2 regions of the Lysinibacillus sp. EB271-A1-10B genome follow, and region 1 is predicted to be linked to the other one. Evidence: riboswitches for the same ligand, from Rfam matches in the RefSeq annotation. Region 1 holds a riboswitch; the other holds the start of a gene.

Region 1 (7,904 bases):
TGCTAGATGAATAGTTCTAATTTGTTAGCACGGAATGCGCGAAAATACCCTATGAGTGAAGCGGTTATTTGTCAGGGAAGACGAGTAACTTATCGTGATTTAGATGAGCAAGTGACACGTTTTAGTCATGCTTTAGTAGAGCAGGGTGTGCGACAAGGCGATAATGTAATCATTTTTATGCCAAATGTTGTAGAGTTTGTTGTTAGCTATTTTGCTATTCAGCGCATCGGGGCTATTGTCGTTCCAGTAAATGCGAAATTTACGTTGCAGGAGGTCGAGTATGTAGCTCGGCATGCTGATGCTAAAGCTATTTTAGTGCATGAGGCAATTTTTGCAGCAGTTGAAAACATCACAGTAGTTCCTTTGAAAATCAAAACGGGTCAAGAGCACGTAGGCTGGCTAAACTATGAAACACTTATTGAACATGCGAGCACTCAAACAATTGATTGCCAGTTGAATGAAGAGGATGTCTCAACGATTTTATATACATCGGGTACAACGGGAAAACCAAAGGGTGTGTTGTTTAGTTATCGTAATATTTTATCTGTAGCGCAAATGATTGCAGTGGAAATGGAAGTAAAGCCAGAAAGCCGGATCCTTCTAATGATGCCGTTAACGCATTCAGCTCCATTACATTTATTTTTAATGGCCGGGGTACTTGTAGGATCAACAAACGTGTTAACACCAACGTTTACACCTGATTTATTTATTGATTCAATGGAGCAGGAGCGGACAACGCATTTCTTTGGAGCACCTGTCGCATATTTGTTAACTGCCCAACTGCCAAGATTGCAAACAGCTGATTTATCATCGATGAAATGGTGGGCATATGGTGGCGCACCGTTATCACAAAACGAAGTCCGTCATTTACAAAAAGCTTTTAGAACAGAAAATTTAACTTGTGTCTATGGCTTAACAGAGGCTGGTCCAAACGGTTCAATATTGCTTGGTGAAGAGCATGCAACGAAGGCGGGGAGCGTTGGACGACGTGCACCACTTGGAGCGGAGCTGCGTATTATCAACGACAATGGAGAAGATGTCAGTGTTGGTGAAGTAGGAGAAATTGTGTTGTTCGGTGAGAGCAATATGGTGGGTTATTACAAGGATGATATCGCAACAAAGGCTGCATTTATAGATGGTTGGCTGAAAACAGGTGACTTAGCTCGCTTAGATGAGGACGGCTATATTTGGATTGTCGATCGTAAAAAGGATGTCATTTTTTCAGGCGGTGTGAATATTTATCCGAAAGAAATCGAAGATCGTATGTTGAGCTATGAGGGAATATTTGAAGTTGCTGTAATAGGTGTACCGCATCCGGAGTGGGGAGAAACGGTGAAGGCTGTTTATGCTGCTAAAACAGAAATTGACGAGAACGAACTTAAAGCTTATTTGGAGGAGCATCTTGCTAAATATAAAATTCCACGCATCTTTGAACGTGTGGAAGCGCTACCACGAAATGCATCAGGCAAAATACTAAAACAAACGTTGAAAGGACAAGAGGTGAGATAAAATGAAGGTTTTACAGCAGGAAGAACTGAAAACAACAAACTTTTTTAAAGAGAATGATACACTTCAAAACGTTTTAGAAATGATGCTAGATAAAGAGTTTGCGGAATATGCAACACGTGAGCTAACGGATTTCGGTGAGCTTTGTGCCGGAGATATTGATGTGAGAGCTAAACATACGGATAGAGAGGGTGAACCTCGATTACAAAGGTATAATGCTTATGGTGAAGAAGTGTCGGAGATTTGGGTCAATGACGGCTATAAAAAAACAATTGAAGAGACGTACAATACTGGCATTGTTGGCTATGTGCATAAAGATATTCCGCAATTAGGTAGAAAGGGCAACTATGTGTATAGCTTTGCTCAAGGCTATATACTATCACATGCTGAACCAGGCTTTTACTGTCCTGTTACGTTAACGATGGCAACTGCTTATTTACTTGATCATTATGCGAGTGATGAGGTGAAGGAGCGCTTTTTACCACATGTTTGTGCAACTGGAGAGACAGAGCTCTATGAGGGGGCTACATTTTTAACGGAGCGCCAAGGTGGCTCTGATGTCGGAGCGAATGTTGTAGAGGCAAGGCAGGACGGCAAGCAGTATCGTTTATATGGTGAGAAATATTTTGCATCTAACGCTGGAATGTGTGGAGTGACCATGGTATTGGCACGCATAGAAGGGGCTCAGGCAGGTTCAAAGGGTTTAACATTGTTTGCAGTTCCATGGAGAAAGGATGATGGCACAGTTAATAACCTGCGTGTTCGGCGTTTAAAGGATAAACTTGGTGTTAGAGCAGTACCTTCTGGTGAGGTGGAATTTGATGGGGCGCTAGCATATGTTGTCGGTGACCTAAATAAAGGGATTTACTATATGTTGGAGGCGCTTAATTTATCAAGAATTTGCAATGCAGTTGCCTCTATCGGCATCATGCGCCGCGGTTATTTAGAGGCGAAGCACTATGTGGCAAATCGCCATGCATTTGGTAAACCTTTAACGCAATATCCTATGATTCAGGATACACTAGGAAAATTCGCTGCCAAGCTTCATGTAGAAGTTGCCACAGTTTTTGACCTTATTCAGCTGTACGATAAAGTAACTAGTGGGCAGGGGAATAAAGAGGACATCATTTTGAATCGCTTGTATATTGCAATCATGAAAAAAGAAACGGCAGAGCAAGCTGTGCATTATGCGAGTGAAGCCATTGAATTACATGGCGGAAACGGCTATATTGAAGATTTTGTTACACCACGGTTATTAAGAGATGCTCAGGTCCTTACCGTGTGGGAGGGGACTGCGAATATTTTAGCATTAGAGCTCATTCGCTTAGTTGATAAGTTTCATGTGCATGAAATGTTTGTTCGTGTCATGGAGGAACGTCTAGAAAAACTAGCTGACAATTCATTAGTTGAAATTGTAGTAGAGCAATTAGCAAAGCTAGATTCAACTTTGCAAACATTTAGCCGTTTAGATGATGCAACAAAAACGTTTGAGGCAAAAAAGGTCGCAGAGCAAATGGCACATGTATATGAAAGTGTTGTAGCAGTTGAATGGGCACACAGATTCGGCGGCAAATATGAGAAGCTAGCAGATATTTATTTAGAGAACACATGGGCATTACGAGAAATGGGTGCACCAATGAAAACGGTACAGTATTTTTCAGACATTGTTTAACTTTTTGCAGCGGGTGTCCAAACAAAATAGAGGAACCCAGTCAAAGAATGCCACGTCCTGTGGCGATTATACTGAGCATAATTGATTTGATGAAGAGTCGTCTCGAATGGAGGCGACTTCTTTGATTTTCATGTATAATACAATCAACTGAATATTATAAAGGTTCTTTACTTAAGTAAAGTGAAAAGGGAAATCGGTGTAATTCCGATGCGGTCCCGCCACTGTAAGTGTGAGTTTTTTCAATCTGCGCCACTGAAAATTTCGGGAAGGCTTGAAAAAGCGTAGAAGCACGAGCCAGGAGACCTGCCTTTATAGAAAACACGTTGTAGCCTACGAGGATAGGATGGTGGATTTTGTATATGTATATTGTGCAAATTTGACCCCCTCATTTTTTTATGATGAGGGGTATTTGTTTTGTAAGCTGAATATCGATAAATTTGACAAAGAGGGCGATAACCCTACAATGTTAGGTGATAAACCTAAAAAGTTGGGTAATAACCCCCACAATGTTGTGCGGAAACTCACGGTGTAGGCGATAAATCCACAATGTTGGGTGATAAACTCAAAAAGTTGGGCGATAACCCGCAGCGTTAAGAGATAAACCCAATGTTGCGCGACAACTCCACAACCTTAAACGATAAAAACCCAAAATGTGTCGATCAATCAGAAAAACAAGTCGTTAAATACTTTATGCACAGATAGACTAAGGGGGATTCACATGAAGAAATTTTGGAAAATAGGATTATCAGCATTTTTAGCTGTTAGCTTGCTTGCAGCATGCAACACAAAAGAGGCGACAAATGACAAGCCGTCATCTGCTGAGCAGCAAGAGACATCAAAAGTAGATCAAGCAACATTCCCAATAAAGATAACGGATGCTACTGGCAAAGACATTACGCTAGAAGCACCCCCTGAGAAAATAGTCTCTCTTATTCCGAGTAACACTGAAATTTTATTTGGTCTTGGCTTAAATGATGAAATAGTGGGTGTATCAGATAATGACGATTATCCAGCAGAGGCTACTAAAAAAGATAAGGTTGGCGGTACAGATTATAATATTGAACAAATTATTGCGTTAACGCCAGATATCGTTTTTGCACATGCATCGGGTATGAGTTTTTCAAAAGGAGCAATTGAACAGCTTGAGGCTGCAGGTGTGAAAGTATTTGTTGTAGCGGATGCTAAAAACTTTAATGAGACTTACATGACGATTAAACAGCTTGGTCGTGCAACAGGAAAACTAGAAGAAGCTAAGAAAATTGTCACAAATATGAAGGCAAAAGTTAAAGAAGTTGAAACAAAACTTGAGGGTGTTGAGCCAAAGAAAGTCTTTGTAGAATCGTCGGATGAGCCACAGATTTATACAGCTGGTAAAGGTACATTTATGAATGAAATGCTAGAAATGATTCATGCTGAAAATGTGGCAGCAGATGTAAATGATGACTGGTATCCAATTGATGCTGAACAAATTATCGCGAAAAATCCAGATGTCATTGTTGTGGCATATAATTATGTACCGAATATTTTAAAGAAAATTCCACAACGTCCAGGCTTTGAGACAATTACTGCCGTAAAAAATAAAGCGATTGTACAAGTGGATAAAAGTACGACAAGTCGTCAAGGTCCACGATTAGCAGATGGTCTTGAGGAAATAGCAAAGGCTGTTTACCCAGAGGCGTTTAAATGAGTAAAACAATTGTAGCCTATGTAACAGCAATTACGCTCTTAATCATTAGCATCTGGTGTGGTGTAGCGATAGGCTCAGTTCATATTCCATTAGAAGTATTGTGGAATAAGGCAGCCGATGAAACAGCTGCCAATATTTTATGGAAGATTCGTTTACCTCGAGTGATGCTAGCAGGGCTTGTTGGGGCATCACTTGCTATTGCAGGGGCAGCTTTTCAAGGTCTATTAAAAAATCCTTTGGCTGATCCTTATACGTTAGGTGTTTCCTCTGGTGCATCAGTGGGCGCAGTGATGACGATTTTCTTTAGTGTTTCATTACCTGTCATCGGTCATTTTACATTGCCAACCTTTAGTATGATAGGTGCCATATTAACGATGGTAGCTGTTATGGGCTTTGCTAGAATAGTAGACCGTTCACTAAAAATGGAAACTCTTATTTTAACAGGGGTAATATTTAGTTCATTTTTAGGTTCCTTGATTTCATTAATGATTGCATTATCTGGTGAGGAGCTACGCCAAGTAATCGGATGGTTACTCGGTTCAGTATCGATGCGTGGTTGGCCTTACGTTCAGATGATCATTCCGTTTGTCATTATTGGCTCCATTATGCTTTGGACACAAAGACGTGAGTTAAATGTTCTGTTATACGGTGAAGAACGTGCGAAGCATTTAGGTGTCAATGTTAAGCGTAGTAAATATATTATTTTAGTAGGTGGATCCATGCTGACAGGAGCAGCGGTAGCTGTTTCCGGAACAATTGGCTTTGTTGGTTTAGTTGTTCCTCATATGACGAGAATGGTTTGGGGTTCAGATCATCGTCATTTATTGCCATTATCATTTTTAAATGGGGCAACTTTGCTAATTATTTGTGATCTAATAGCAAGAACAATTATTATGCCAAGAGAATTGCCGATAGGTGTCATTACTGCATTTATTGGGGCGCCCGTTTTTTCCTATATTTTTTATAAACAACGTAGAGGCAAGGGGGTACGGGCATGATTGTTGTTGAACATCTTTCCGGTGGTTATGAAGACGTACCGATCGTCCACGATATAAGTTTTTCCGTTGAAAAAGGTAAAATACTAGGGATTTTAGGGCCGAATGGTAGTGGGAAATCCACACTGTTAAAAGTAATAAGTGGCATACTACCAGCAACAGCAGGCACTGTATTAATTGATGATAAAAATAGTAGCTCTTACACTGCTCGTGCATTAGCAAAGAAGATGGCAGTGTTGCCACAATTACATGCTAATGCCTTTTCAAACAGTGTAAGGGAGGCTGTATCGCTTGGACGTTATCCACATCAAACTGGCTTCTTTTCAAGCTGGTCTGATCGTGATGAACAAGCAGTGCAACATGCAATGCTGCAAACAGGTGTGAAACGCTATGAACAGACATCGATGGAATTTTTGTCGGGCGGTGAACAGCAAAGGGTTTTTGTCGCCCAGGCTCTTGCACAAACAGCGGAAATATTGCTGCTAGATGAGCCGACCAACCATCTAGATATTGCGCATCAACGTCAAATTTTAGATATGGTACGAAAGGAAGCAATAGAATGTGGTTTGACCGTTATTATGGTACTGCATGATATGAATTTAGCTTCTCTTTACTGTGATGAATTATTACTAATGGAGGAAGGGCGGATGCGGGCATTTGGGGCGCCACATGAAGTATTAATCGCTTCGCAAATCGAGGACGTTTATCATGCACGAGTGGCAACTTATGCACATCCAGAAATGCCAAAGCCTCAAATTACAATGATGCCAGCCTCCGTTGAACATCAGCAACGTGCTGTCATTAAAAAAGAAAATTTCACTGTTACAGATCATTTCATTCAGCTTCAATCAGAGTTTCCTTTAAAAACGGTGTCCTCAGCTGTCCATAATCCAGGTATCGGTTGGTATGATTGTCTGTTAAATCGCTCTGTACCAATAGATTATGTGATTAATGATGTAAAGAGAGAGGTCGCAGAATTTTTACAAAAGGAGCACTTTTCATCTACAAGTACAGTCGTTATGCTAACAGCTGTGCCAACAAATCTTGTCGCTATTAATGAATTTCCAGCTTCCTTTGGTAGCGTTCTTGTAGTTGTTACGGCTGGGGTTGGTAATGCTGTTGATGTATCTCGTGCACATGAAAGACAAGATGAACCATATATTGGTACTATAAATACGTGGGTCATCGTGAATGGCTGTTTATCAGAAGAAGCGTTTTTCCAAGCAATGATGACGGCTAATGAGGCGAAAACAAAGGCATTGCAATCAGAGAATATTCGTGATGAGCTTAGTGGTACGATTGCAACAGGTACTGCTACAGATAGTTTATTGATTGCAGCGACACAAAAAGGGGAAGAAATGCTGTACGGCGGTCCCATTACTGATGTAGGTAAGATCATCGGTAAAGGCGTTTTTGAAACGACTGTACAGGCAATAAGAAATTATCTTCATTCAGTAAATGACTCTCACCGTTGAAGGTGGTGAGATGATTGCTAATGTGGTTCCTTATAATGGGTGTCCAAACACCTACTGAATGAAGATAAGCCTCCGGCGGATGTCACGGATTTTGAATTGTGCTTGCACAATTCAAAATCCGGACGCAATTACGCCAAGGCGAAATTGATAAAAAACAATTCTAGGAGATGAGAGAAATGAAGCTGTACACGAAAACAGGCGATACAGGGAAAACAAGTCTTATCGGTGGACGCGTTGACAAAGATAGCTTACGCGTAGAGACATATGGGGCCATCGATGAATTAAATTCTTTTATCGGCAAGGCTATTAGTGAATTAGATCGTGAGCTATTCAAAGATATTCTAATTGATTTAGAAACGATTCAGCATGAGCTTTTTGATGCAGGTGGTGACCTTGCTAATGTTATGAAGGAGCGTCATTATAAGCTTACAGAGCAACCGATTGAAGTGTTGGAATCGCGTATTGATGCATTGTCAGATGAAGCACCACCGTTACAACGCTTTATTCTACCAGGCGGTGCACCAGCAGCTGCAACTTTACACATTGCTCGCACAGTAGCACGTCGAGCA
Region 2 (7,904 bases), on a different contig from region 1:
ACTAAGTAACCCCATATCGTTAGTTAATGAAGAAACTGGGATTAATTCTTTTGTTTCCTCATCGTATTCAAATATAGTACCAGCTGGTGATTGGTTTATACCTTTTTGAATGTTGAAACCATAAACGGCATTTTCTTTAGCTGTAAATTTGAAGTAATCTTCATCATCTTCAGTTTGGAAGTATGCTTTTTGATCTTGACCAATATTAAAACCAATCGCTTGTTCCATAATTTGCTCAACGTTTTCCGGCTGATCCATAGCATCTGGATTCATGAACATATTCATAAAATCATTCTTTTGATTACGTTTTTTTGCTGTATATTCATTAAAAGATAAAAGATCGTCATCGTCTTCTACGCTGCTTTCTAGCATTCCTTCTAATGAAAGGCCGTCTTCATCTTCAGGAAGGGTAACGACTTCACCTTTTAATGTGTAAGGAATGATGGATTCACTAACAGTTGCTTCAGTATCAATACCGCCGCTATAGAACATTTCAAGTGTAGAATTGTTACTGTTTTCATTAGAGACGCCGATTACATACTTTTCATTAGGCTCAGCATCGACAACTAAGCTTACTCCATCGCCTGTATCCGTGCCGTAAGACGCTCGGATTGGATATGCCCCATCTAATTCTTCAGCATCGTCTATCTCTGTTGGGAAGTCTTCCTTTAAATAAAGCTCCATGGATGCAGTAACACCTGGAATCCCAGTTAAATCAAATTTCAGTGTCGTTGGTTCATTTACTGAAAATGTAAAATAATCTTTGTCACCTAGATGATCTTTAGAAAGTAGGGTATAGTTTTTCCCTTCTGTACTGAATGGGAATTTTTCAATGTTCTCCATATGCTCCATATCTAATGAATCAATTGGTAATTCTTTAGTCGTTTGAGCTGTGAAGACATAGTTAGAAGCACCTTTTGAGCTATAGTTGCCATTATGGTCTTTAACTCCAATTAGAAGGGTTCCTTTTTGATCTGCATTAAATAGGTATCCTTCTTGTTTGCCTACACGAACATCATTGACGTTAATTGGTTCTACTTTTTTATTAGAACCTTCAGGGTAGAAGTACAAATCAAATGCATAATCATATTTGTCTGCACCTTTTAATGTCAGTTGAGCATAGTCATTTTCATCAAGATCAACCTTGTACCATTTCTTTTCGTCCGGTTGGCTGAATGAACCTTTTTCAGTATTTAATGTATCCTTTTTTAGGACTTTAGCGTTCTTCAAGCTCTCTTCTTTTGTTTCTGAATACTGTTTTGGTAAATCTTTTATATTAAACTGTAATGCATTCACAGGATCTACTAGACCATGTCCATATGTAAGATCATAGCCTGTCTCACCTAAATCCTTTGCAGTCTTTTCAAGAATAGCTTCTATTTCAAAAGGCTTTAAATCTGGATATTTTGATTTTAAAAGTGATGCTACACCGGCAACAACAGGGGATGCCATCGATGTTCCACTAAATTTTACAAAGGATGATCCTTTTTTCTCATCATGAACTGTACTGTAAACATCTTCACCTGGAGCTACTAGGTCAACTGATGGACCATAGTTTGAATAGCTTGATAATTTGTTTCGATCATTCGTAGAACCTACACTTATAACGCCTTCGTAAGAAGCAGGGAAGGAGTAATTATCTGTCGATTCATTCCCAGCAGCAGCTACAATTGTAACTCCATTTTCAATCGCTTTCTGAACGGCTTCCTCCATTAATGGAGATTCACCATAGCCGCCAAGACTCATATTGATAACATCAGCGCCTTGCTCGATAGCATAAAGGATGCCTTGTGCAATGACGAAATCATTAGCACCATCTTTTCCGTTAAATACATCGATCGGAAGCAGCTTGGCCTTAGGATTAATCCCGTGTCCTCCAATACCATTATCTTTTGCAGCGCCAATAATTCCTGCTACATGTGTACCATGGTCACCAGGATAAGAAGTATTGGCAGGTGCTGCAGCATTATATGGAGGTAGTACTTGAGATTTTAAATCTGGATGTTTAAAGTCCACACCAGAATCGATAACTGCTACTTTTACATCATTTTTACCTGCTAATTGTAGAGCTTTATCAATTTGAAGTAGATTTAAATGGTACATATCCTGTTTCTTTGGATCTGTTTTCGTACCAAAGGAATGATACACATAGCTTGGGGATACACTTTTAACCCCTTTTTGCTGAGCGTAATATGAAACTGCTTTTTCTAAATTTGTACCTTTGTTAAGTTGGATAACATCGTAACCTAAAGAAGGAATAGAGCGGATCACTTTTGTTCCAATTTTGTTATGCACACTCTTATCAAGACCAGAATGTTTAACAATAATCGTATCCTTACTAATCCATTCTTTTTGATTTTTGAATGCTTGGTCCTTATTGCTAGCTACTTTCACTACATCTTGGTTCTTTGCTGTTTTTTGTGGAGCTTCAGCAAAGGCAGAAGCAGCAGGAACCATTAGTGCGGCAGATGCTACTAGAGCAACTGATTTTTTCGTCCAGTTTTTCAACTGTTTTCCCTCCTTGGGTCGTTAATTATTTGTGACATCTATACTATTACGAATAAGTAATAGAAAAGTTTCATAATTGAGGATATATTTTTCAAAGTTACCAATCTATATTTTACCATTATATTTTACTCATCGTAAAGATTTGTAGGAAGTTGATGGAATCTCCCTAGGATTACTAAAGAAAAATCATATCCTTTCCAGATAACGGCTACCATTTCTACTCGATCTGTTTTATTTGAGTAGAAGAGTGTATTAGCCATAGTGAGAAAAATAAAACTATGGAAAAATTACTTTAAAGCTGCTCTATAAGTTTGTGTAAATCTTCCTTAGAACGAGGCATTTTGATGCTTTTCTCAAATAGTTTTTTGTTTTGTAAAGCAATGGCCGTTTCGAAGACCCATGGACGTTCAAGATGGGCTCTTTCAAGCAAATCTGCTTGAAAGAACAGTTCAACTGGATCGCCATTATAAATAATTCTCCCAGCTTCCATGACGACTATTTGATCTGCCCATTCATAGGCTAACGGGATATCATGAGTTGCTAGTAAAATGGTTCGTTCACCGTTTTCTAACGTAGCTAAATATTGTAAAACTTGTGCACTATAATAATTATCTAGTCCAGCGGTCGGTTCATCTAATAATAAAACAGAAGGTTCCATTGCAAGTACTCCTGCCATTGCGACACGTTTTTTCTGTCCAACACTTAAAAAATGAATCGGTTTATCGAGCAATGCTTCAACTTCGGTTTGAGCGATAGCCCATGCAATTTTTTCTTCAATTATTTCAGTTGTCCAGCCAAGATTCAGAGGTCCAAATGCAATATCTTGTTTAACAGTGCCAGAAAAAAGCTGGTTGTCTGCATCCTGAAAAACAATACCAACCTGTTGACGTAATTCTTTTAATGCTTTTCTACTATAGTTAAGTGCTTTGCCTTGAAAGGATATACTTCCAGCTGTAGGCTTCAAAATTCCATTTAAATGCTGGAATAAAGTTGATTTTCCAGCTCCATTATGACCAAGTAAAGCTATTTTTTTCCCTTTTGGAATTTGGAGTGTAATGTCTGTTAAAGCATGAGTTCCGTCTACATAAGTGTAGGATAAATGTGTTAATTCAAAGTACAAATCTGTCATGAGAAAAAACCTCCATAAATGATGAGGAGTATAAAAATTGCAACAATACCTAGCCAATTTTTCATGTTATAGGTAATCTCCTCCTGCCAATAGACCGTCTCGCCACCACGTGCTTCCATCGCATTGTTTAGTTCAAGACTACGTTGGAACATCTCGACAAATAAAGCGGCAATCAGCATGGAGACCGAGCGAAGCCACTGTATAGGGGAGCTGTACCCTAGACGAGCCTGCTGAGCAAGATGAATTTTTTGCATACTATCTAAAAAGATAAAAATAAAACGATACGTTAGTTCTACTAGCTCTATGAATAGAGTGGGCAGTCGCCATTGTCGCAGGACATAACAAATAGATTGGACTGATGTCGTAAGAATTAAAAAATACAAACAGCTTATACTGCCAAGGACGATGAAAAAAAGCTGTTGCGCTGTCACTAAGCTCGTACTGCCAACAAATATTGTCCAATGATGAAAAGAAAATGACCAAATAGTTGGAGGTAGTGTGCTTGTTGCTGGCGCTATAGAAATTAAAATGGATGCTAGACTCGAAAGTAAAAAAAATCCGGGTAGCAATAGTAATTTTGCGTAATATTTAGCTGGGATTTTTGCACCTAAAATGATAAAATCACTCATCACAATAAATGTAATGAGTGAAATTCGTTCATCTCTCATGATAAGCGACAATAAAAGCAATCCTAGGGATAACGTCATTTTTTCCAGCGGATGAACAGACGCTAGTTTATTCATATAAGCATACTTATCAATGAGTAACATCACTTATCCCTCTTTATGTTTACCACGCATTAAGCCGATGAAATAGCCAATAAATCCGGCTCCAATAGCAGCTTGTAGTGCGAATAATAAGCTTTCTATTTCACCACTTGGTGGCTCCCATAAGCTTTCAAACCAAGGCTCGTAGTTAGCATCTATTTCACCAATTGCTGCCTCCGCTTCACCATCAGCACCTTCAAAATCTGCGCCTTTTTGAATGAAGAGGGGAATGATTGCTAACAACACAACAATTGCTAAGAGCAGTAAATTTTTTTTCATGTTAGTGAGCCTCCTTTGCCGAGAAAACGCGTAAAGCTTTTAATTCACTCACATTGTATTTTTTCAAGAAATTCATAACGATCACTGTTAAAATGCCTTCACTAACAGCAAGAGGAATTTGCGTGAACGCAAAAATACTAGCAAACTTTGTGAATGAAGTCATAAAGCCTCCGACCTCAGAAGGGAAGGCAAGCGCTAATTGTACAGAAGTGACAATATATGTACCTAAGTCACCAAGCATTGCTGCTAAAAAGACGGCTACTGAAAATGATAATCCCATTTTTTGAGAACCCTTAAAAACATAATAAGCAATAATAGGACCAGCAATTGCCATAGAAAAGGCATTAGCACCTAAAGTTGTCAGCCCACCATGTGCTAAAAGTAAAGATTGGAATAATAATACGATTGTTCCGATAACGCTCATCGCTAATGGTCCAAAAAGAACTGTCCCAAGACCAACCCCTGTCGGATGTGAACAACTACCTGTTACAGAAGGGATTTTTAAAGCTGATAGTACAAAGGCAAAGGCACCAGATAGGCCTAAAATCATTTTTATTTCAGGATTTTCATCAATAGTTTTACGAATAGAACGTAATCCTAAAATAATAAATGGAATCGATAAGACCCACCAAAAAATCGCCCATTCAATTGGCAAAAAGCCCTCCATAATGTGCATCGCAAATGCACGGTCTGGTACGAATAAAAATGCCAATAAGAAATAACTAAGCTTCCAACCTGAGAATTTCAAAAATTTCTCCTCCTCACATTAAAATAGTTCGAATAGTATGCGATACGAAATCAAAAAAGCACTTCTCCAATTGTGGAAAAGTGCATAGCTAAAAATGCAAATAAAATTCTAATTTGCTCAGCCGCACACCTATCCTCGTAGGTTCAAACGATCACATATTTTTCGGCAGGTCTCCTGGCTTTAGTTCAACGTTTTATAGGCCTTCCCATCCTTTGGACAGTGACATTATCTATAAAACTCCCTAGTACAGTGGCGGGACCGCGCCGGACTTAAACCGGCTTCCCTTTTAAGCGAAATGATGAACAATTCGCACCGAAAAAAGATGAAGTTGTGATTTCACGACAAAGTGTAACATGAATTTCCATATATATGCTATACTTTTTAAGAAAAAATTTTTAATTGAGTGTCTATGTCGAAAATTCGGATAAATAGAAAAGGAATGTCATATTTTTCATTAAAAAATTACTGAAAATGTCACAAATTTAGAAAGAAATATTGAAATTTTAAAAAAATAAGCTATGATAGAAACAGTTTTTAATTTTACAAAAAAATAAATTCATATAAAACATCCATAAGTGCTTGAATATTTTCAAGATAATAGGGAAATCGGTGAGAATCCGATACAGCCCCCGCTACTGTAATAGCTGATGAAATCGCGGATGCCACTAGTGAGAACTAGGAAGGCGCGAAAGTAAAAGGAAGCTTAAGTCAGGAAACCTGCTTATGTGATAATGCATGCAAACTTTTCGGAGGGAGAAGTTGAAGCGAGAGCGAGTACCTGTATATATTCGTTTTTATTTGGCTTCTACTAAACCTTTACTCTTCGTCTAGAGTAAAGGTTTTTCTTTTTCCTAAAAGTAAATGAGGGGAGAAAAACTATGACAACTTGGAATTTAGAAGGGATGAAAACACATCTTTTTATATGCAATGGTAGTAGCTGTATGAAAAAAGATGCTGAGGACATTACTCAGGCAATTCGTGATGAAATACAGGTACTGGAACTTGATAAGGAAATACATACGACAAGGACTCGCTGTAATGGTAGGTGTAAAGATGCTTGTGTTGTCATTGCTTATCCTCAAGGGAATTGGTACCGCGTGCCGACAACAGAGCATGCGAAGGCACTCGTACAAGATTTAAATCATGAATCTTTACATAATGAGCATGTCTTTACTTTACGTGAAGGATCTTTACAGCGTACAGCACAAACAACAGCCATTAAAGGTATTGAAAAGGTGAAAGAGGGGTAGCAAAATGGCGCAAAAAGGTAAGATTTTCGTAGTTGGCTTTGGCCCTGGAGACTTTAAACATATTACGACTCGTGCTGTAGAGGCACTACAACAAAGTCATATGATTATTGGTTATAAAACCTATGTTGAGCTTATTCAAGATTTAGTTAGTGCAAAGTCGATTATTAGTACTGGTATGACAGAGGAAGTTTCACGTGCACAGGAAGCTGTACGTCAAGCAGAGGCTGGAAGTATCGTATCGGTTATTTCTAGTGGTGATGCCGGTGTTTATGGGATGGCAGGATTAGTGTATGAAGTATTAATCGAGCTAGGCTGGACGGAAGCCACTGGTATCGAAGTAGAAATTGTTCCAGGTATTTCTGCTATTAATTCGTGTGCAAGTTTACTAGGTGCTCCTATTATGCACGACGCTTGTACTATTAGTTTGAGTGACCACTTAACACCTTGGAATTTAATTGCTAAGCGGGTAGAAGCAGCGGCAATGGCGGATTTTGTTATTGCGCTTTATAACCCAAAAAGTGGACGTCGTACGAGACAAATCGTAGAGGCTCAACGAATTTTATTAGAATATCGTTCGCCCGATACACCGGTTGGCCTTGTGAAAAGCGCGTATCGTGACCGTCAGGAAATTACGATGACGACTTTAGCAGAAATGCTTGAACATGATATCGGCATGTTAACAACCGTTATTATCGGGAATTCATCAACATTTTTCTATGACAATAAAATGATTACACCACGTGGTTATCAGCGTAAATATACACTTGGAGAAGAAAAACAGCCGTTACGACCACATCAACGACTGAAGGAAGAAAATGAACCATGGGCAATGAATCAAGAAACCGGGGCAGCGCGAAATGATTTTGCAACAGATCCGAATGCCAATCGTATAAAGCCCAGTTTAGCTATAACATCACAACCAAAGCCTAAAAAGTCATCGCTTGAAATGGCAACAGCAGCTCTGGCAAAGGTGAAGGGAACTAGCGCTGTGAAAGTAACACCTAAGCTCGTTCAACAAAAAATCGAATCGGTTTTTGAATTAGCTGTTAGTCCTGGGGTAGCCAATAAGTTTTTTACGCCTCAACAAATGATGACATTAGCTGAGGTAGTTGGTGAGGAAGGAACGATGGAGTATACACCAGACCACCAAATTCATTTGAAAATTCCTACGTCCGAGCCAGGAGAGATTACAGCAAAGCTTCGCGAAGTAGGCTTTTTACTAA

Evidence for each region. Region 1 has a riboswitch for cobalamin ahead of AC3WSK_RS09915 (ABC transporter substrate-binding protein). Riboswitches for the same ligand answer to the same signal wherever they lie in the genome.
Region 2: linked by a shared signal. The riboswitch ahead of AC3WSK_RS07865 (energy-coupling factor ABC transporter permease) and the one ahead of AC3WSK_RS09915 (ABC transporter substrate-binding protein) in region 1 are both predicted to bind cobalamin.

The regions. Positions count from the first base shown of each region.
Region 1 covers NZ_JBYTDL010000005.1:226,585-234,488, reverse strand. Annotated here, with positions in the region: gene AC3WSK_RS09930 (MerR family transcriptional regulator) at 1-14, shown strand, start outside; gene AC3WSK_RS09925 (class I adenylate-forming enzyme family protein) at 7-1,509, shown strand; gene AC3WSK_RS09920 (acyl-CoA dehydrogenase family protein) at 1,511-3,178, shown strand; cobalamin riboswitch at 3,322-3,503, shown strand; gene AC3WSK_RS09915 (ABC transporter substrate-binding protein) at 3,897-4,865, shown strand; gene AC3WSK_RS09910 (FecCD family ABC transporter permease) at 4,862-5,863, shown strand; gene AC3WSK_RS09905 (adenosylcobinamide amidohydrolase) at 5,860-7,335, shown strand; gene AC3WSK_RS09900 (cob(I)yrinic acid a,c-diamide adenosyltransferase) at 7,512-7,904, shown strand, end outside.
Region 2 covers NZ_JBYTDL010000004.1:104,410-112,313, reverse strand. Annotated here, with positions in the region: gene AC3WSK_RS07885 (S8 family peptidase) at 1-2,508, opposite strand, end outside; gene AC3WSK_RS07880 (energy-coupling factor ABC transporter ATP-binding protein) at 2,801-3,637, opposite strand; gene cbiQ (cobalt ECF transporter T component CbiQ) at 3,634-4,407, opposite strand; gene AC3WSK_RS07870 (energy-coupling factor ABC transporter substrate-binding protein) at 4,411-4,683, opposite strand; gene AC3WSK_RS07865 (energy-coupling factor ABC transporter permease) at 4,685-5,431, opposite strand; cobalamin riboswitch at 5,579-5,763, opposite strand; cobalamin riboswitch at 5,988-6,170, shown strand; gene AC3WSK_RS07860 ((2Fe-2S) ferredoxin domain-containing protein) at 6,310-6,681, shown strand; gene cobJ (precorrin-3B C(17)-methyltransferase) at 6,686-7,904, shown strand, end outside.